2 regions of the Massilia sp. PAMC28688 genome follow, and region 2 is predicted to be linked to the other one. Evidence: riboswitches for the same ligand, from Rfam matches in the RefSeq annotation. Region 2 holds a riboswitch; the other holds the start of a gene.
What was found. Region 2 has a riboswitch for cobalamin ahead of KY495_RS02050 (TonB-dependent receptor). Riboswitches for the same ligand answer to the same signal wherever they lie in the genome.
Positions count from the first base shown of each region.

Region 1: linked by a shared signal. The riboswitch ahead of KY495_RS05095 (TonB-dependent siderophore receptor) and the one ahead of KY495_RS02050 (TonB-dependent receptor) in region 2 are both predicted to bind cobalamin.

Region 1 covers NZ_CP080378.1:1,149,660-1,158,156, forward strand. The annotation lists gene KY495_RS05075 (DUF2868 domain-containing protein) at 1-234, opposite strand, end outside; gene cobT (nicotinate-nucleotide--dimethylbenzimidazole phosphoribosyltransferase) at 377-1,411, shown strand; gene KY495_RS05085 (adenosylcobinamide-GDP ribazoletransferase) at 1,414-2,181, shown strand; gene KY495_RS05090 (histidine phosphatase family protein) at 2,183-2,722, shown strand; cobalamin riboswitch at 2,717-2,936, shown strand; gene KY495_RS05095 (TonB-dependent siderophore receptor) at 3,072-4,931, shown strand; gene KY495_RS05100 (iron ABC transporter permease) at 4,942-5,967, shown strand; gene KY495_RS05105 (ABC transporter ATP-binding protein) at 5,964-6,737, shown strand; gene cobO (cob(I)yrinic acid a,c-diamide adenosyltransferase) at 6,734-7,336, shown strand; gene KY495_RS05115 (cobyrinate a,c-diamide synthase) at 7,330-8,497, shown strand, end outside.
Region 2 covers NZ_CP080378.1:473,239-481,735, forward strand. The annotation lists gene KY495_RS02030 (ATP-binding protein) at 1-369, shown strand, start outside; gene KY495_RS02035 (hypothetical protein) at 403-717, opposite strand; gene KY495_RS02040 (thiol:disulfide interchange protein DsbA/DsbL) at 714-1,436, opposite strand; gene KY495_RS02045 (cobalamin-binding protein) at 1,591-2,475, opposite strand; gene KY495_RS02050 (TonB-dependent receptor) at 2,472-4,406, opposite strand; cobalamin riboswitch at 4,483-4,650, opposite strand; gene KY495_RS02055 (M1 family metallopeptidase) at 4,778-6,997, shown strand; gene KY495_RS02060 (hypothetical protein) at 6,994-7,875, shown strand; gene KY495_RS02065 (nitronate monooxygenase family protein) at 7,917-8,497, opposite strand, start outside.

The sequences.
Region 1 (8,497 bases), 680 kb from region 2:
GGTGGACAGGGCCGGCGTGCGTTCGCGCAGCCGCTTGAGGATCTGTTCGGAGCGCTGCTGCAGGAAGTGTTCCGACGTGACCTCCGACTTGTTTTCGGCCGCCTGCCACTGCGCCAGCTCGCGCGCACTGCGGCTGGCGTACATGCGGTCATCCTCGCTGAGCACCTCGCATTTGGAGTCCATGGTTTCAATCGCCCGGACCAGCACCACGTCCCTTGCCACCTGTTCGTTCATGTTTTTCCTGTTCTTGTATGAAACGACAATATTGAAGGTCCAATTGTGCCGCACTTTGCCCCTGCGTGGCGATACACGGCCAATCGTGGCAGGCCCTGTGCTATCTTAGCGCGCGAAAACATTGCAACCAAAACACTAGATCATGATATTTCCTGACATCGCGCCGATCGCCAACCCGGACCTGTCCGGCAAACTGCAGCACGCCATTGACGTCAAGACCAAGCCGCCCGGCAGCTTGGGGACCCTGGAAACGCTGGCGCACCAGATTGGCCTGATCCAGCAGACGGTCGACGTGCGTATTGATTCACCGGCAATCATCGTGTTCGCCGCCGACCACGGCGTGACCGAAGAAGGCATCTCCGCGTTCCCCCAGAGCGTGACCTGGCAAATGGTGGAGAACTTCCTGGCAGGGGGCGCGGCCATCAACGTCTTTGCGCGCCAGAGCGGCTGCGCGCTCCAGGTGGTGGACGCCGGCGTCAATCATGATTTCGGACCGCGCGCCGGCCTGGGCGACCGCAAGGTCGGCAAGGGCACGGCCAACTTCGCCAACGGTGCCGCCATGACGGCCTCCGAATGCGCCACAGCCCTGGCGCGCGGCGCGGAGCTGGCGCAAGCGGTACCCGGCAATGTGCTGGGATTTGGCGAAATGGGCATTGGTAATACCACTGCCGCCGCAGCGCTGATGCACAAGCTGACAGGCGTGCCGGTGGCTGACTGCGTGGGTGCCGGTACCGGCTTGTCGCGCGAGGGCGTGCTGCACAAGCAGCGCGTGATCGAGGCGGCTGCCGCACGTCACGCAGGCGTGACCGAAGCACTGGATATCCTGGCCACCTTTGGTGGCTTTGAAATCGCCATGATGGCCGGCGCCATGCTGGGCGCGGCCGCGCAGCGCAAGATTGTGCTCATCGACGGTTTTATCGTCACCAGCGCCCTGCTGGTGGCAGCCAGGCTGCAGCCGGCGATCCTGGACTATTGCGTGTTCTCGCACTGCTCGGATGAACACGGGCACCGCCGCATGCTGGCCGAACTGGAAGCGAAGCCCTTGCTCAATCTTGGCCTGCGCCTGGGCGAAGGCACCGGCTGCGCGCTGGCCGTGCCGCTGCTGCGGGCAGCGGTCAACTTCATGCGCGAAATGGCCACCTTCGAGTCGGCCCAGGTCAGCGGAAAATCGGAATAAGCATGCACCAGCTGCGCCTGTTCTTCATTGCCCTGCAGTTTTTTACGCGCATACCGATTCCACGCTGGGTGGGATTCGAGCAGGCCTGGCTGCACCACGCGTCGCGCTATTTTCCGCTGGTGGGGCTGGTCGTGGGAGCTGTGGCAGCTACCGTGTACCTGGCTGCATCGCAGCTGTGGCCGGCGCCGGTGGCCGTGCTGCTGTCCAGCGCCGCCTCGATCTACCTGACCGGTGCCTTTCACGAGGATGGCTTTGCCGACATGTGTGACGGCTTTGGCGGTGGGCTGACGCGCGAGCGCGTCTTGGAGATCATGAAGGACTCGCGCATCGGCACCTACGGCGCCGTCGGCGCTGGCCTGCTGATCGCGCTCAAATGCACGCTGCTGGCGCACCTGCCTGTAGCGGCAGCGGTGGCCGCCCTGCTGGTGGCCCACCCGCTCTCGCGCCTGGCCGCGGCAAGCCTGATCTGGCGCCTGCAGTATGCGCGCGATGACGGCAAGGCCAAACCGCTGGCGCAGGAGATGAGCAGCGCCGAATTTTCCATAGCGCTGGCGTGCGCCATGCTGCCCCTGATCGCCGCCGGCACCCTGGGCTACCTTGCGTGGGCTACCCTCGCCGCATGCGTGGCGGCGGCAGCCGTCGTAGCCGCATGGCTGGGCATCAAGTGCGTGCGCCGCATTGGCGGCTACACGGGCGACTGCCTGGGCGCCGTGCAGCAGGTGAGCGAAGTGGCGATTTACCTGTGCATCGCTGCCAGCCTGGCTGACTGAATTGGAACTGCACCTGGTCCGCCACCCGGCACCGCTGGCCGCACCGGGCATGTGCTACGGCCGCACCGACGTCGCCGTCGCGCCGGAGGATACGGCGGCCGCAGTGGCACGGCTTCGTCCCCTGCTGCCGGTGGCGCCGCTGTTCACCAGTCCCCTGCAGCGCTGCGCCATGCTTGCACACTCCCTGAGCGGCCAGGCAATCGTTGACGCGCGCCTGTCGGAGATTGATTTTGGCAGCTGGGAGATGCGCCCCTGGGACAACATCGCCCGCGACGAAGTCGATGCCTGGGCCGCCGATGTGGTGCACTACCGCCCCGGCGGCGGGGAAAGCGTGCTGCAGATGGCGCAGCGGATCGCGCACTTCCATGACGCGCTGGTGCTGCAGCGAATCGAACGCGGCACCGTCATCTGCCATGCCGGCAGCATCCGCCTGCTGGCCGCCCGCCATCGCGGCCTGGACCCGCAAGCGATGGCGCTTCATGCAGCGGCCACGCCCCATGCCATCGCCTACGGCGAGATCGTCGTGCTGCCCGGTGTATAATTGATACGTTTTGGTGCCCGCGTACGTGTCCACGTGCGCAGTTAAACGGGAAACACGACGCCAGTCATGGCCAACGTGTGCTGCCCCCGCAACGGTAAGCAAGTGTCGTGCAGTCGACGACGATCCGCCTCACACAGCCACTGTGCATTCGCATGGGAAGGCGAGGCCGGACCACTTGCCAGCCCGGATACCGGCCAGGACAGGTGGAAGTGTGCGCACGGGGATGTTCGCAACGCAGCCTGGCCGTGTCTTCGTGCCGGTCGCGCCGTTGTCTTGTCTTCAGAGCGCATTTCTGTTCAATCTGGCCCACGGGGAAGTCGGCCGGTTGCTTACTTACTGAAGATTTGCCATGACCTTTCCTGTATCACCCCGCGCGTCCATGACCGCGCTCGCGCTAGCCATCGTATCCCCCTTTGCCCAGGCCGACATGGCCTCCGCGCCCATCGATGCCATTGTCATCACCGCGTCGCGCGTCCCCCAGGCTGCAGCCGACGTGCTGAGCGACCATGTGCTGCTCTCGGCCGACGACATTGCCCGCTCGGGCGCCACCAACGTGATCGACCTTCTGCAGCAGCAGCGCGGCATCGAAGTGGCGCGCAATGGCGGGCCTGGCACCAACGCATCCGTATTCTTGCGCGGGGGCGACTCCAAGCAGACCGTGGTGCTGGTCGATGGCGTGCGTATCGGATCGTCCACCACCGGCATTGCCAACTGGAGCGCCCTGCCCCTGGCCAATATCGACCGTATCGAAATCATCTACGGCCCCCTCGCCACCATGTACGGTGCCGATGCGATTGGCGGCGTGATCCAGGTATTCACCCGCCGTGGCGCGGGCGAGCCACGCCTGGCGGCCGGCATCAGCGCAGGCAGCGAGAAACACCGCGCCATGGACGCGTCCATCCACGGCGGCACCGGCCGCATGCATTTTGCCGTCACCGCCGCGCACGATGAGGAGGAAGGATTCTCGGCCACCGTCCCAGGGCAGTTCTCGTATAACCCGGATAATGACGGCTACGCGAAAACCAGCGCCAGCGCGCAGGCGGGCTACAGGTTCGATGAGCGCCATGAAGCAGGCCTGCTGTTCATGGCAAGCCGCATGGACGCCCAATATGATGCAGGCGCCGGCAGCTTTGACGCCCGCAGCGAGCAGGAATTGAACAACGTGGCGCTGTACACGCGCCACCAGTTCACGCCGGTGTGGCAGCTGCGACTGCAGGCGGCACGTGCCGACGACAAGGCGCGCACCTTCGCCAACCCGTCTGCCACCGGTATCAGCAGCGTCGATACGCGCCAGACCCTGTACAGTGCCCAGAATGACATTGCGCTCGGCCGCGACCTGCTGCAGGTGTTGCTGGAACGCCGGGAAGAGGACGTCGTGGCCAGCTCCACGGCGGGCCTCACGCGCGGACGCACCACCAATTCGGGCGCGGTGTCGTACTCGCTCAGGCGAGGTGCGCACATTGCCACCGCCAGCGCGCGACTGGACGACAGCTCCCAGTATGGTTCGAAGAGCACGGGCGGCCTGGGCTACGGCTACCGCATCACGCCTCACCTGCGCGCCAACGCGAGCATCGGCAGCAGCTTCCGTGCGCCGACCTTCAATGAGTTGTACTTCCCGCGCTATGGGATTGCCAGCAACCGCCCTGAAACCGGGCGCAATGCGGAGGCAGGCCTGGCGTACAACGGCGGCGCAGTGGAAGCGTCGACAGTCTATTACCGCAACCGCCTCACGGACCTGCTGGTCAATGCCCCGCGCTGTCCAATCGAAGTGGCCACCCATCCCTTTGGCTGCGCCTATAACATCAACGAAGCGACGCTCTCGGGTCTTTCCATGGGTGCGCGCGCGACGCTGGGCCGGGTGGACCTGCGCGGCACGGTCGATTTCCAGAATCCGCGCGATGACACCACCGGCAAGCAGCTGGTGCGCCGTGCGCGCCGCCATGGCAACCTGTCGGCCGAATATGCGGGAGCCACTTTCTCGGTGGGCGCCTCCCTGCACGCTTCGGGCAAACGCTTCGATGACCTGGCCAATCGCACGGTGCTGGGCGGCTATGGTGTACTCAACGTGCACGCCAGCTGGCGCTTTGCCCCTGACTGGAGTGCCTTCATCCGCGCCAACAATGTCACCGGCAAGCGCTATGAACTGGCCAGGGGTTATGCTACCGCCGGATCACAGGTTTTTGCCGGCCTCCGGTACGGCACCCGTTAAGGAGTAGCGCTTGCACCCGTTCTTTCGTCGTATGCGCCACCGCGCCGCGGTGGTGATCTCTTCCCTGGCAATCCTGTCGCTGGCCAGCCTGGTGGTGGCCGGCATGACCGGATCGGTGCCGGTGCCGCTGGCCGACATGCCGGCCGCGCTGGGGGAGCTGGCGCGCGGAAGTAACGGGACGCTGGCCGCAACCCTGCTGGAACTGCGCCTGTCGCGCGCGCTGGTGGCGTTTGTGACCGGCGCGGCCCTGGCGCTGGCCGGCGTCATGATGCAGGCATTGCTGCGTAATCCCCTCGCCGATCCCTATGTACTGGGTATCTCGGCTGGCGCATCGGTGGGCGCCCTCGCCTCGCTGCTGTTCATGGCGGCGCTGTGGGTGATCGACGCGGCGGCCTTTGCGGGCGCGGTGGCGGTGTCGATGATGCTGTACCTGCTGGCGCGGCGCGACCTGCGCGGCGGCGGCGCGGCCGAAGGCGGCACTTCGCTGCTGCTGCTCACCGGCGTCATCCTGTCGTCGCTTTGCATGGCCATGGTCACATTGATGCTGTCGATTGCGCCGGAGAGCCGCCTGCGCAGCATGGTGTTCTGGATGATTGGCGACCTGGCGGGGGCGCCTCTGCGCTGGGTCCCGTGGCTTGTGCTCTTTGCCGGCATCGTCTTTGCGCTGCGTAGCGCACGCTCGCTCAATGTCCTGGCGCTGCACGCGGAAGCCGCTTCCACGCTCGGCATCAATGTCGGCGCCCTGCGCAAGGGGCTGTTTTTCTGCTCCGGACTGCTGACCGCAAGCGCGGTCACGAGCGCGGGCAGCATTGGCTTTGTGGGGCTGATCGTGCCGCATGCCTGCCGCTTTGCCTGCGGGCCGGACCACCGGGTGCTGATCCCCGCCGCCACGCTGGCAGGCGGCAGCTTCCTGGTGCTGGCCGATACCCTGGCACGCACCGTGCTGGCGCCGCAGCAGCTCCCGGTCGGCGTGGTCACGGCGCTGATCGGCGCGCCCGTATTCCTGTACCAGCTTCACAGGCTGCACCGCAAATGATCGATACCCGCAACCTGAGACTCACTGTCGGCAGCCGTACTCTGGTCGACAACCTGGACTGGCACGTGGCACCGGGCGAATGCTGGTGCGTCATTGGCCGTAACGGTGCGGGAAAGAGTACGCTCATGCGCACCCTGGCCGGCCTGCGCGATCCGGACGGCGGCACCGTGTCCATCCTGGGCAAGCCGATCGACAAGTGGCCGCTCACCGACCTGGCGCGCCAGCGTGCCTACCTGGCACAGTCGCGCAGCGATGCCTTTGCCTACAGCGCCATCGAAACGGTGTTGTCGGCCCGCCATCCCTACCACGCCAACCGCTACTGGGAAGGCAGCGACGACTATCTCGCGGCGCGCGCGGCGCTCGATTCAATGGAGGTGCTGGACCTGGCCGAGCGCGATGTGCGCACGCTCTCTGGCGGGGAGCGCCAGCGCGTGGCCATCGCGGCCATGCTGGCCCAGGATACGCCGCTGCTGCTGCTGGACGAACCGGCCAATGCCCTCGACCTGGCGCACCAGGTCAGCGTAATGCGCCTGCTCACACGCCTGTGCCGGGAACAGGGCAAGACCGCCATCATGATTGGACACGACCTGGGACACGCACACCAGGCGTCCACCCACGCCCTACTCCTGATGGGCGACGGCGAATGGCTGGCAGGACCGGCCGACGAAGTCATGTCCGCGCCCATCCTGAGCCGCTACCTGGGCCACCCGATTGAAGTCATCAGCCACGGCACGCGCCGGCTGTTTATCGCCACTGAGGAAGACGAATGAACGATATCAACGAGCGGCACCGCGTCCGCATGGAACGCAAGAAGGCCATCATCGACGCCAAGATCGCAGCGGCGGACAAGGACATTGGCATCATCATTGTCAACACCGGCAACGGCAAAGGCAAAAGTTCGAGCGGCTTCGGGATGGTGGTCCGCGCCATGGGCCACGGCATGAAGGTGGCGGTGGTGCAGTTCATCAAAGGCGCCATGTCGACTGGCGAAGAAAAATTTTTGCGGCGCTTTCCCGAGGAAGTCAGTTTCCACGCCATGGGCGAAGGCTACACCTGGGAGACCCAGGACCGCGAACGCGATATCGCCAAGGCGCAGGAAGCGTGGGCCATGGCAAAAGGATTTCTGCGCGATCCTAGGATCGGACTGGTGCTGTTCGATGAACTGAACATCGCGCTCAAGTACCGCTACCTGGATGTGGACGCCGTCATTGCGGACCTGCTCGAACGCCCGCCCATGCAGCACGTGGTCATCACGGGCCGCGGCGCGCCGGATGAACTGATCGAAATTGCGGACACGGTCACGGAAATGAACGTGGTCAAGCACGCGTTCAAGGCCGGTATTGCCGCGCAGGCGGGTACGGAATGGTAGGCACCGCATCGGCCCGGGTGCTGCTTGTGTCGGCCGTGGCATCGGGCCAGGGCAAGACCAGTGTGACGGCGGCGCTGGCGCGCAAGCTGGTGCAGCGCGGGCAGCAGGTACGGGTATTCAAGTGCGGCCCGGACTTTATCGACCCGATGCTGCTCGCGCGTGCCAGCGGCGCGCCGGTGGACTCGCTCGACCTGTGGATGGTGGGACTGGCAGAATGCCGCAGCCGCCTGGCCCAGGCCGCCCGCGAGGCAGACGTGATCCTGATCGAAGGCGTCATGGGCCTGTATGACGGCACGCCTTCATCGGCGGACCTGGCGCGCGAATTCAAGGTGCCGGTAATGGCCGTGATCGATGCATCGGCAATGGCGCAGACGGCGGGCGCGCTGGTGCAAGGCCTGCGCGACTATGGCCCGGTTGACATGGCCGGGGTGATTGCAAACCGCATTGCCAGTCCAGGCCACGCAGCCATGGTGGCCGCCTCGCTGCGCGGTATCCCGCTGTTTGGCACCCTGGGCCGCCAGGACAAGTCGCTCCCCGAGCGCCACCTCGGCCTGGTCATGCCGGCGGAGCAGGACGACATCGAAGCGAGCATCAACGCGCTGGCGGACGGCTTCGCGTTTGACGATGCTGCGTGGGACAGGCTGGCGCCGATCAGCTTTGAGCTGTCCCACATCGCGTCGCCTGTTGCGCCAATGCTCGAGGGCGTCACGGTTGCCATCGCGCGCGATGCGGCCTTCGCCTTCCTGTATCCCGCCAACCTGGCGACATTGTCGGCAATGGGGGCGCGGTTGACGTTCTTCTCTCCCCTTGCGGACGAACCGGTGCCACCGGGCGCCGACGCCGTATGGCTGCCGGGTGGCTATCCCGAGCTGCATGGCGCCGTCCTGTCGCAGGCGCAAAGCTGGAAGCAGTCAATGGCCGCTGCGCACGCCCGGGGCGTGCCGATCCTGGCCGAATGCGGGGGCATGATGGTGCTTGCCGATTCACTGGTCGACCAGCATGGCGACAAGTGGCCAATGGCTGGCCTGCTGCCGGGCCAGGTGGCCATGCAGGAGCGCCTCGCGGGCCTGGGATCGCAGGGCCTGGACACCTTGCACGGCGTCCTGCGCGGGCACACCTTTCACTATTCGCAGCTGGCGACGTCCGAGCTTCCCGCCTCCC
Region 2 (8,497 bases):
GCGGCCGACGCCACGGTGCAGGCCGACCCGCGCCTGCTGGCGCGCGCGATCGGCAACCTGCTGCGCAATGCGCAAAAGTATTGCGAGGGGCAAATTGGCCTGTCGGCCCGCGCGGGCAGCACGGTGCAGATCATGGTGGACGACAATGGCCCCGGCATTCCGGCCGATCAGCACGCGCGCGTGTTCGAACCGTTTTACAGGCTCGACCGCAGCCGGGACCGCGCCACGGGCGGCTTCGGGCTGGGCTTGTCGATTGCGCACAAGGCAGTGGCCTTGCATGGGGGAACGATACGGATTGAAGCGTCCCCGCTGGGAGGCGCCCGTTTTGTGATCAGCCTGCCCGCGCGTGCGGACAGGCCGGCAAGCTGACCCGCTACAGCCCCGCTGGCGGCCGGCCTGAACTCAGCTGGCGCCACGCTTGAGGTGGGTCATGGCAAACCACAGGTGCTCCCACCAGTTCTCGCGCGAATTGACAGTCTGCATGCAGACCATGTCGATTTCGCCCTTGAACACGGGGTCGGCGCACTGCTTTTGCATCAGCGCATGGCGCTGGTTTTCAGCGTTGACAAGCGCGATGGCCAGCCACAGCACCAGACCGAACATGAGCACGGCAATGGTCCATGCCACATGGTTGACGTAGCTGGTTTCAAACAGATCTTCTTCGACGGGCATGGACCCGTCGTAGATTTTCAGTATCTCTTTCTCGGTATCGCTCATTTCGCTTTTGCATCAACTTTGGCGCCGGCCTTGGCTGGCGCTGCTGCATTGTTCAGATAACCTTTTTCCTTGGCCACGCGCATGGCCAGCGATTCGATGGTGGTCATCATGGCAGCCGCGATCTGGTTGTTGGGAATCTGCGGATTGGACTTTTGCACGGTATCGGCAGAGACCACGTAGCGGCCATCGACCACAAACATGGGCGTGCTGTTGATGTTGTAGCTGGCAGCGATCTGCGGCAGGCGGCGCAGCTTGGTGATCACGCCGAACGAATTCCACGCTTCCGTGAACTTGGCCTTGTCCAGACCGCTCTTGACTGCCCATTCCATGATGGCATCTTCCTTCATGAGGCGCTGACGCTCGATGTGGAAGGCGCGAAAGACACGGGGACCGTATTCTTCTGCCTTGCCCATCGCTTCGAGCGTGAGGTGCAGGCGCGCTTCAGGGTCCGTCGGGCCCTGGAACGGGAAAGGAATGCGCTTGAACGTCACGTTGTCGGCTGTCTTTTTGACCAGGGCGTGCACATAAGGTTCCATCATGTTGCAGCCCGGGCAGTGATAAGCAAAGAACTCGATGACTTCCACTTTCTTGCCCACCGGTACGGCCTGTGGCGTTGGCAGGGTCGTGTATTCCGCACCGTTCCTGGGATCGGTAGGGGAAGCCATGGCCGAGGTGGCGATGAGGGCGGCGGCAGCAATTGCGAAACGAATGGAGCGCATAAGTATCCTTCTTGGTAAATGAGGCGAACGACGCGAGATTAACACTTTTTCCGGTCAGCTCTTGGCTGGCGGACACAATTTTGCACTTAGTTACGATAGTTACGTGATTCCCAGTGCCGCTGCATTCGAGCGGCCTTGACTGTTTAACGCAGGGCTAGGGTCTTCGTTGACGCGCCAGTTCCAGTTTCTCGCACAGGGCGGCTACCCCCTGCACCATCCGCGGACCGGCGCGCGCCAGCAGTCCGCCTTTCAAGGTGAACAAGTTCTGGCGCTTGACCGCCAGCATGCCCTGGTAAGGACGCCAGATGTTCAGGCCGGCGTCCGATTCCTCGCCCCGGTCGCCGGCAAAGATGACTTCCGGGTCTTGCTCGATGACCGCTTCAATGCTGACCGCCGGCGCCGTCACCTGCAGGTGGCCGAACACATTGACGCCGCCGCACAGGCGCATGGCGTCGCTCACGATCTGGGTGCCATTGAGGGTGTAGAGAGGCTTGTCCCAGATCTGGTAGAACATGCGCACCGGCGGGCGCTTGGCGTAGCGCGCACTGAGCGCGGCCAGCTCGGCGCGAAATGCCGCGCTGGCTGCCTGCGCCTGCCGTTCGGTCCCCATCAGCTGTCCCAGCCGCGCCACCGTCTCGCCTATCTGCGCCATCTTGCGCGGGTCACTGAAAAACATGGGAATGCCAAGTGACTTGAGCTGTGCCAGCTGGCGCTCGGTGTTGCCGCCCTGCCAGACCACCAGCAGATCCGGCTTGAGGGCCAGCACCCGCTCCATATCGAGCTGGCTGCTGCTGCCCACCAGCGGAAGCGACCTGGCCTGCTCGGGATAATCGCTGTAGTTCATGACCCCGACCACGCGCGCGCCGCCGCCGGCGGCAAACAGCATTTCCGTCACATGCGGCGCCATGGAGATGACGCGCTGGGCCGGCCGCGCCAGCGTCACCCGCTTGCCGGTGTCGTCCACCACCGTCACGGCAGCATGGGCCGGCACCGGCGCCAGTACGGCGGCCACCAGCAGTGGCCAGAGATGCCGGCTCATTTGAAGTCGTACCGCGCCGACAGCCTGACCTGGCGCCCGTCGCCCGGATAGATGGCGCCGCGGCACAGGAAGGCCTGGCTGAAGTGCTGCCTGTCGGCCAGGTTGGTACCGGCCAGCGCGAACTCCCACTGCCCCACCGTCCTGGCGTAGCGCGCGTCAAGCGTCACGTAGGACGGGATGCGCGCGCCGCAGCTGTTGGTGAAGTCGCCGCCATAGCGCTGGCTGTCCACCCACTGCGCGCCGGCGTCGGCACTGTGGCCGTTACCAGGCGCCCACGACAGGCGCGCCGTGACGACGTTTTTCGGTACCAGCACCATCTCACGCCCGGCGTTGGCGCCCTCGATGAAGCGCGCCCGCACATGCTGCAGCTGCGTGGTCAGTGCCAGCGCCGGCGTGAGCAGCTTGCGCGCCTCCAGCTCCACCCCGCGCCGCTCGGTGGGTGCCAGGTTGGTATTGGCGCCAAAGTCGCCCAGGGTCGGATCGTAGAAGATTTCGTCAGTGAGGCGATGGCGGAAGAACCGCAGCGTGGCGCCAAGGGCGGGCGCGCCGAGCCGCGCTCCGGCTTCGAGGTCGCGCGACGTCTGGATGCGCAGCGCACCGGCCTGGCGAAAGCCGTTTTCGTCGGCCGTGGGCAGGCGGAAGCTGCGGCCCGTCTTGAGGTACAGGTTCACGCCTTGGACGGCATCGGCACTGCCCTGCACTTCCCACGCGTTCTGGTCCTGCCTGCCGTTGTCATCAAAGGGGGCGCTGCGCTCGACCAGCTCGCGCCGGGCGCCGATCGCCAGGCGCGCATTGCGTGGGCCGTCAAGGCGCGCTTCGTTGCGCAGGTACACGGCGCGCGACTTTTGCGCGTCGCGGGCGGAGTAGCCTGCAGCTGCGGCCAGGCGCGTCCAGCGCACCAGGTCAATGCCGGCCACCAGCTCATTGAGCACGCTGCCCGTTTGCGCCAGATGGCGCAGGCGCGGCGAAAACTGGGTCTGGCGCGTGTCGTAGGTGAGCCGGGAGGCGGAATCGCCAAAATAATAGGTGGAGCTGGTGGTCTTGTCGCGGCGCGACAGTTCAGCGGCCAGGTCGAGGGTGCCGAAGCGATGCTCCACAAAAGCGCTGATCCGGTCCGCGTCGAGCGAACCGGTATCACGCGGGGTGCTGTCATCACGCGGATTGGTCTCGAACTGGGCCAGCGACAGCGATCCTGCAAACTGCGCATCCTGGCGCGCGGAATCGACGCGCAGGCCGGTGCGGCCGGCCTTGTACTGCCACTGCGCGCCGCCGCTGAAAGTGCTCTGGTCAAATTCGTTGTGATCGCGGTAGTTGTCGGTCCTCTGGGCGCCCACGGCGGCGTCAAGCGCAAAGCTGTTCCACGCAGTTGACAGCGTGGCACGCGCATCGGCCAGGCCAAACTGGCCCGCCTCGGCGCGCAGGCTGGCGCGCGTGGTGTTTGCCGCCGGACGCCTGGTGACGATCTGGATCACGCCGCCGGTGGCACCGCCGCCAAAGAGCACGCTGGAGCCGCCGCGCACGATCTCGATGCGCTCCACCGTTTCGATCGGAATGGTCGACAGCACGGCGCCGCCCAGATCATTTTCCGACAGGCGCACGCCGTCAAGCATCACCACCAGGTTCTGGCTGCTGTTTTCGCCAAAGCCGCGCAGGTCGAGCGTGAAGTCGGATGAGCCGTCCAGGCTCTGGCGCCCGTACACGCCGCCGATCTTGCGGATCGCCTGGTTGACATCGGAGGCGCCGGCACGGCGGATGTCGTCCGCGGTGATCACGCTGGCGCTGATCGGCAGCAGCGAGGGATCGCTGGCAAAGCGCGCACCCAGCACGTCGATGCGCGGCAGGGTTTGCAGGGAAGGCTGGGCCAGGGCGAAGGCAGGGGAGAAGGCAAACGCACACGCGATGGCGCGGCGCAGAACGACGGAAGAATGCATGCTGTCTTTTCGAGTGTAAGTACCGGGCCGGCGTCCCCGCAAGCCCGGTGCAACGGAAGGCGGCGTTCGTGCGAACGGCCGCTTCCACCTGTCTGGCCGGTATCCGGGCTGGCAAGCAAGGCGGCATGGCCGCTGCCTGTTGACCGTTGCGGGGGCAGCACACCTATGTGTTTCCCGGCTCGTCTTTCAACGGCGCCTGGGCGTAAACAACCCGCCGGCCGGCGCCAGAACGCGGACATTATAAACGGACCGGTACCGCCTTCCTGCCCCTCTGGCGCCCGGAATATGCATTCCGTCGCATTTATTAGCTATTTGAAACCCTTGTGGATATAGTACGCATCACAAAAACAGCGATATCGAGGGAGTCCCGTATGGCAGCAAACAGATTGAGGTCCGCGCTCAGCATTTTCGCGCTCACCGCCCTGGTGGCGGCGAGCGCCTACCACGAACAGATCATGGCGCAGGTCAGCGCCGTCACCATCAACAAGATCGAGCAGCCGTTCACCGAAGGCGATATCGCCCTGGCCGATCCGCACGCCGGCGCCGTGACCGTGCCGAGTGCACCCGACGCCTGGGGCGGTCCGCGCACTGGCAACGAGGCAACGCTCTCGGACCGCGTGGTCAACTACGAAATCGACGCCACGCTCGATCCGGTCAGGCACACGGTGGAAGGCAAGCAGAAGCTCACCTGGCGTAACCGCAGCAACGTCGAGGTGCGCAGCGTCTACCTGCACCTGTACATGAACGCATTCGAGAGCAGCAACAGCACCTTCTTTACCGAGGCACGCCACAACCAGATGGGCTTTCGCAGCGATGTCGGCACCAAGGAAGGCGAATGGGGCCACATCGAACTGCGCAAGGTGTCGCAGGGCGGCGCCAAAGTGAGCTGGTCGTTCGTCCATCCCGACAATGGTCCGGAAACCGACCACACCGTGGTGCGCTTCGACCTGCCCGTGCCGGTGGCCGCGGGCGCCTCGACCGTCCTCGATATCGACTTCCTGACGCAGCTGCCGCGCGTGGTCGCCCGTACCGGCTACTTCGGCAGCTTCCACCTGGTGGCGCAGTGGTTCCCCAAGATCGGCGTGCTGGAACTGCCTGGCGAACGCGGTGCCACGGCGCCGCGCTGGAACGTGCATGAACACCACCAGCAGTCCGAGTTCTACGCCGACTTCGGCAACTACGACATCAGGATCACCGCGCCCAAAGACTATACCGTGGGCGCCACCGGCGAACTGCAGGGCGCACCGGTGGAAAAGGATGGCAAGCTGACCCACCACTACGTGCAGGGCGACGTTCACGACTTCGCCTGGACTGCGGACAATCGCACGGCCAAGCCGATCAAGGACACCTGGAGCGGCCCTGGCAGCGCGCAGGTCGCCATCACGGTGCTGTACCCGCCCGAGATGAAGGCCAGCGCCGACACCGCGCTGGTGGCGGCCAAGGATTCGCTGGCCTACTTTTCCCGCACCCTCGGCCCTTATCCGTACAAGACGCTGACCATCGTGGTCCCGCCGCACAATGCGGCCGAAGCGGGCGGCATGGAATACCCGACCTTTTTCACGGTGGAGGGCAATACCCATACCGACGAAGGCACGCTGGATAAATACATGACCGAATTTGTGACCATCCACGAATTTGGCCACGGCTACTTCTACGGCATCCTGGCCTCGAACGAGCAGGAAGAGCCGATGCTCGACGAAGGCTTGAACGAATACTGGAACCACCGCATGCTGCGCGAGCGCAAGCAGGACATCCACGTGAGCACGCGCTTCATGAAGGCGATCGGCATCACGCCGACCGTCAAGGGGTTCGACCTGGAGCGCACCGCCTCGCCGCGCGAGGAGCCGGCCGATCCGCTGGGACAAAATGCCTATGACCGGCTGCAGGGCGTCGGTCCCGTGTACGTGCGCACCGCCACCATGATGCGCGACCTGGAAGAGCGCGTGGGCAAGGAGAACATGGAACGCGCCTTCAAGGAATACTACAGGCGCTGGAAGTTCCGCCACCCCAGCACCGCCGATCTGCGCGAAACGCTGGCCGAGGTGACCGGACAGCGCGAAGCCGTCGAGCAGGTCTTCGCCCAGCAGGTGTACGCGACCGGCAAGGTCGATGACCGCGTCGACAGATTTTCCAGCGAAGAAGTGCTGCCCCAGGTGGGCACGGAACAGGTGCAGGGCAAGTGGGTGGAATTGAACAAGGAGGCCGTCGAGAAGCGCATTGACGCTGAGCGCAAGGCATGGGAAAAGGCCAATCCAAAGGCGAAGGAAGGCACGGGCCCCTTCCCGTTTCGCACCAGTGTCACGCTGCGCCGGCGCGGCGTGCCGGTGCCGCAGACGATCCTGGTCAAGTTCGCCGACGGCACCAGCGAGACCGTCAAATGGGACAACCAGGAGCGGTGGGCGCGCTTTAGCTGGGTGCGTCCGGCCAAGGCGGTGTCAGTGGAACTGGACCCGCAGCGCATGCACTACCTCGATGTCAGCAAGCTCGATGACAGCCGCACACTCAAGGCAAACAGCGATGCGTCGCGCCGCTGGACGGGCGACCTGTCCGCCTTTGTCAGCATTCTTCTCTCCCTGATTGCGAACGTATGATGAACCAGACCAGTACCTTTACCTTTGCCGCCGTTCCGCGCGCGGCCCGTGCCGCCCTTCAGTGGCGCCTGTTGCTGCTGTGGGTGCTGCTCATGCTCATACCGACGGCGATCCTGGCCATGCCGCTGTGGACCGTGATGTCCACGGGCCTGGATCACTCGGTCCACGCCGCCGCCTTTGCCAGGCAGCTCGACATGACAGTGTTTGCCGACCTGATGGCCATGCACGGCAAGCATGCCGAAGCCTTCAACCTGGCCACGATGCTCGCGCTGGCCACTACCTTGCTGCTCTCGCCCCTGCTCACCGGGATGGCCGCCACCGCGTCGCGCGCGCCGGCTACGCCAGGCATGCGCGACCTGATCGCCGGTGGCCTGCGCGAATACCCGCGCATGCTGCGCATGCTGGTATGGTCGGTGGTGCCGCTGGGCCTGGCCGTCGCCATCGGCGGGGCCGCCATGGACGCGGCCGGGGAGCAACTGGACAAGGCGATCGTCGCCTCCGACGTGGACCTGATCAATTACGCGGCCATCGCCGTGGCGGTGCTGCTGTTTGCATTCGCTCATGCGACCCTGGACGCCGGGCGCGCTGCACTGACGATCGAGCGCCGCCGCACCTCCGCCGTCAAGGCCTGGTGGTCGGGGCTGAAGATGGTCGTGCGCCGCCCCGTGGCAAGCCTGGGCGTGTACTTTGCGATCAGCATCGTGGGCCTGGCCATCGCAGCGGCACTGACCGTGGCGCGCATCAACGTGGCAGGCTGGAACCTGGGCCTGTTCATCGCGGCGCTCTTGCTGGTGCAGCTGACGGTCGCGGTCCTGGCGTGGATGCGCAGCGCGCGCCTGTTTGCCATGGTGGAGCTGGCACGGTCCCAGAAAGTATAGCCGGCGGCGGCGTGGCCGGCGCTCGCCCTTGCCGGCTCCGTTCAAGCCACCCCGCGCCTGGTCTGGAAGATTGCATTTGTCTCCTCCACCAGCGCGGCCATCAGGGCGCGGGCATCCTGGTGCCGGATCAGCGGCGCTGCCTGCCCGCACCACAGCGACATCAAATCCGGCCGCTCCTGGGCAGCTGCCGCTTTCTTCATGAGAGCACCGAACCAGTTTTGCACCGGATAAGGCGGTATCTGCGCGGCGTGCGGCTGCAGCTCGGTCATCAGCCGATTGCGAATGCCGCGCGCCAGCCGTCCGCTGAACACGCGCGTGAGCGCCGTATGGCGTGCCTGATCACTGAACAGCATCTTCCGGTGAACGTCGCCGGCATTCGATTCGCGGCAAGCGAGGAAGGCCGTTCCGATCTGTACCGCCTGGGCACCGAGCGTGAGTGCCGCGGCGACCCCGCGCGCGTCGCCAATGCCGCCGGCGGCTATCACCGGAATGCGCACCGCATCGACCACCTGCGGCACCAGCGCGAAGGTACCGCACAGGCTTTCCTCGGCCGCGCGCAGGAACGACACGCGGTGCCCGCCGGCCTCGAATCCCGTGGCCACCACCATGTCCACGCCGGCCC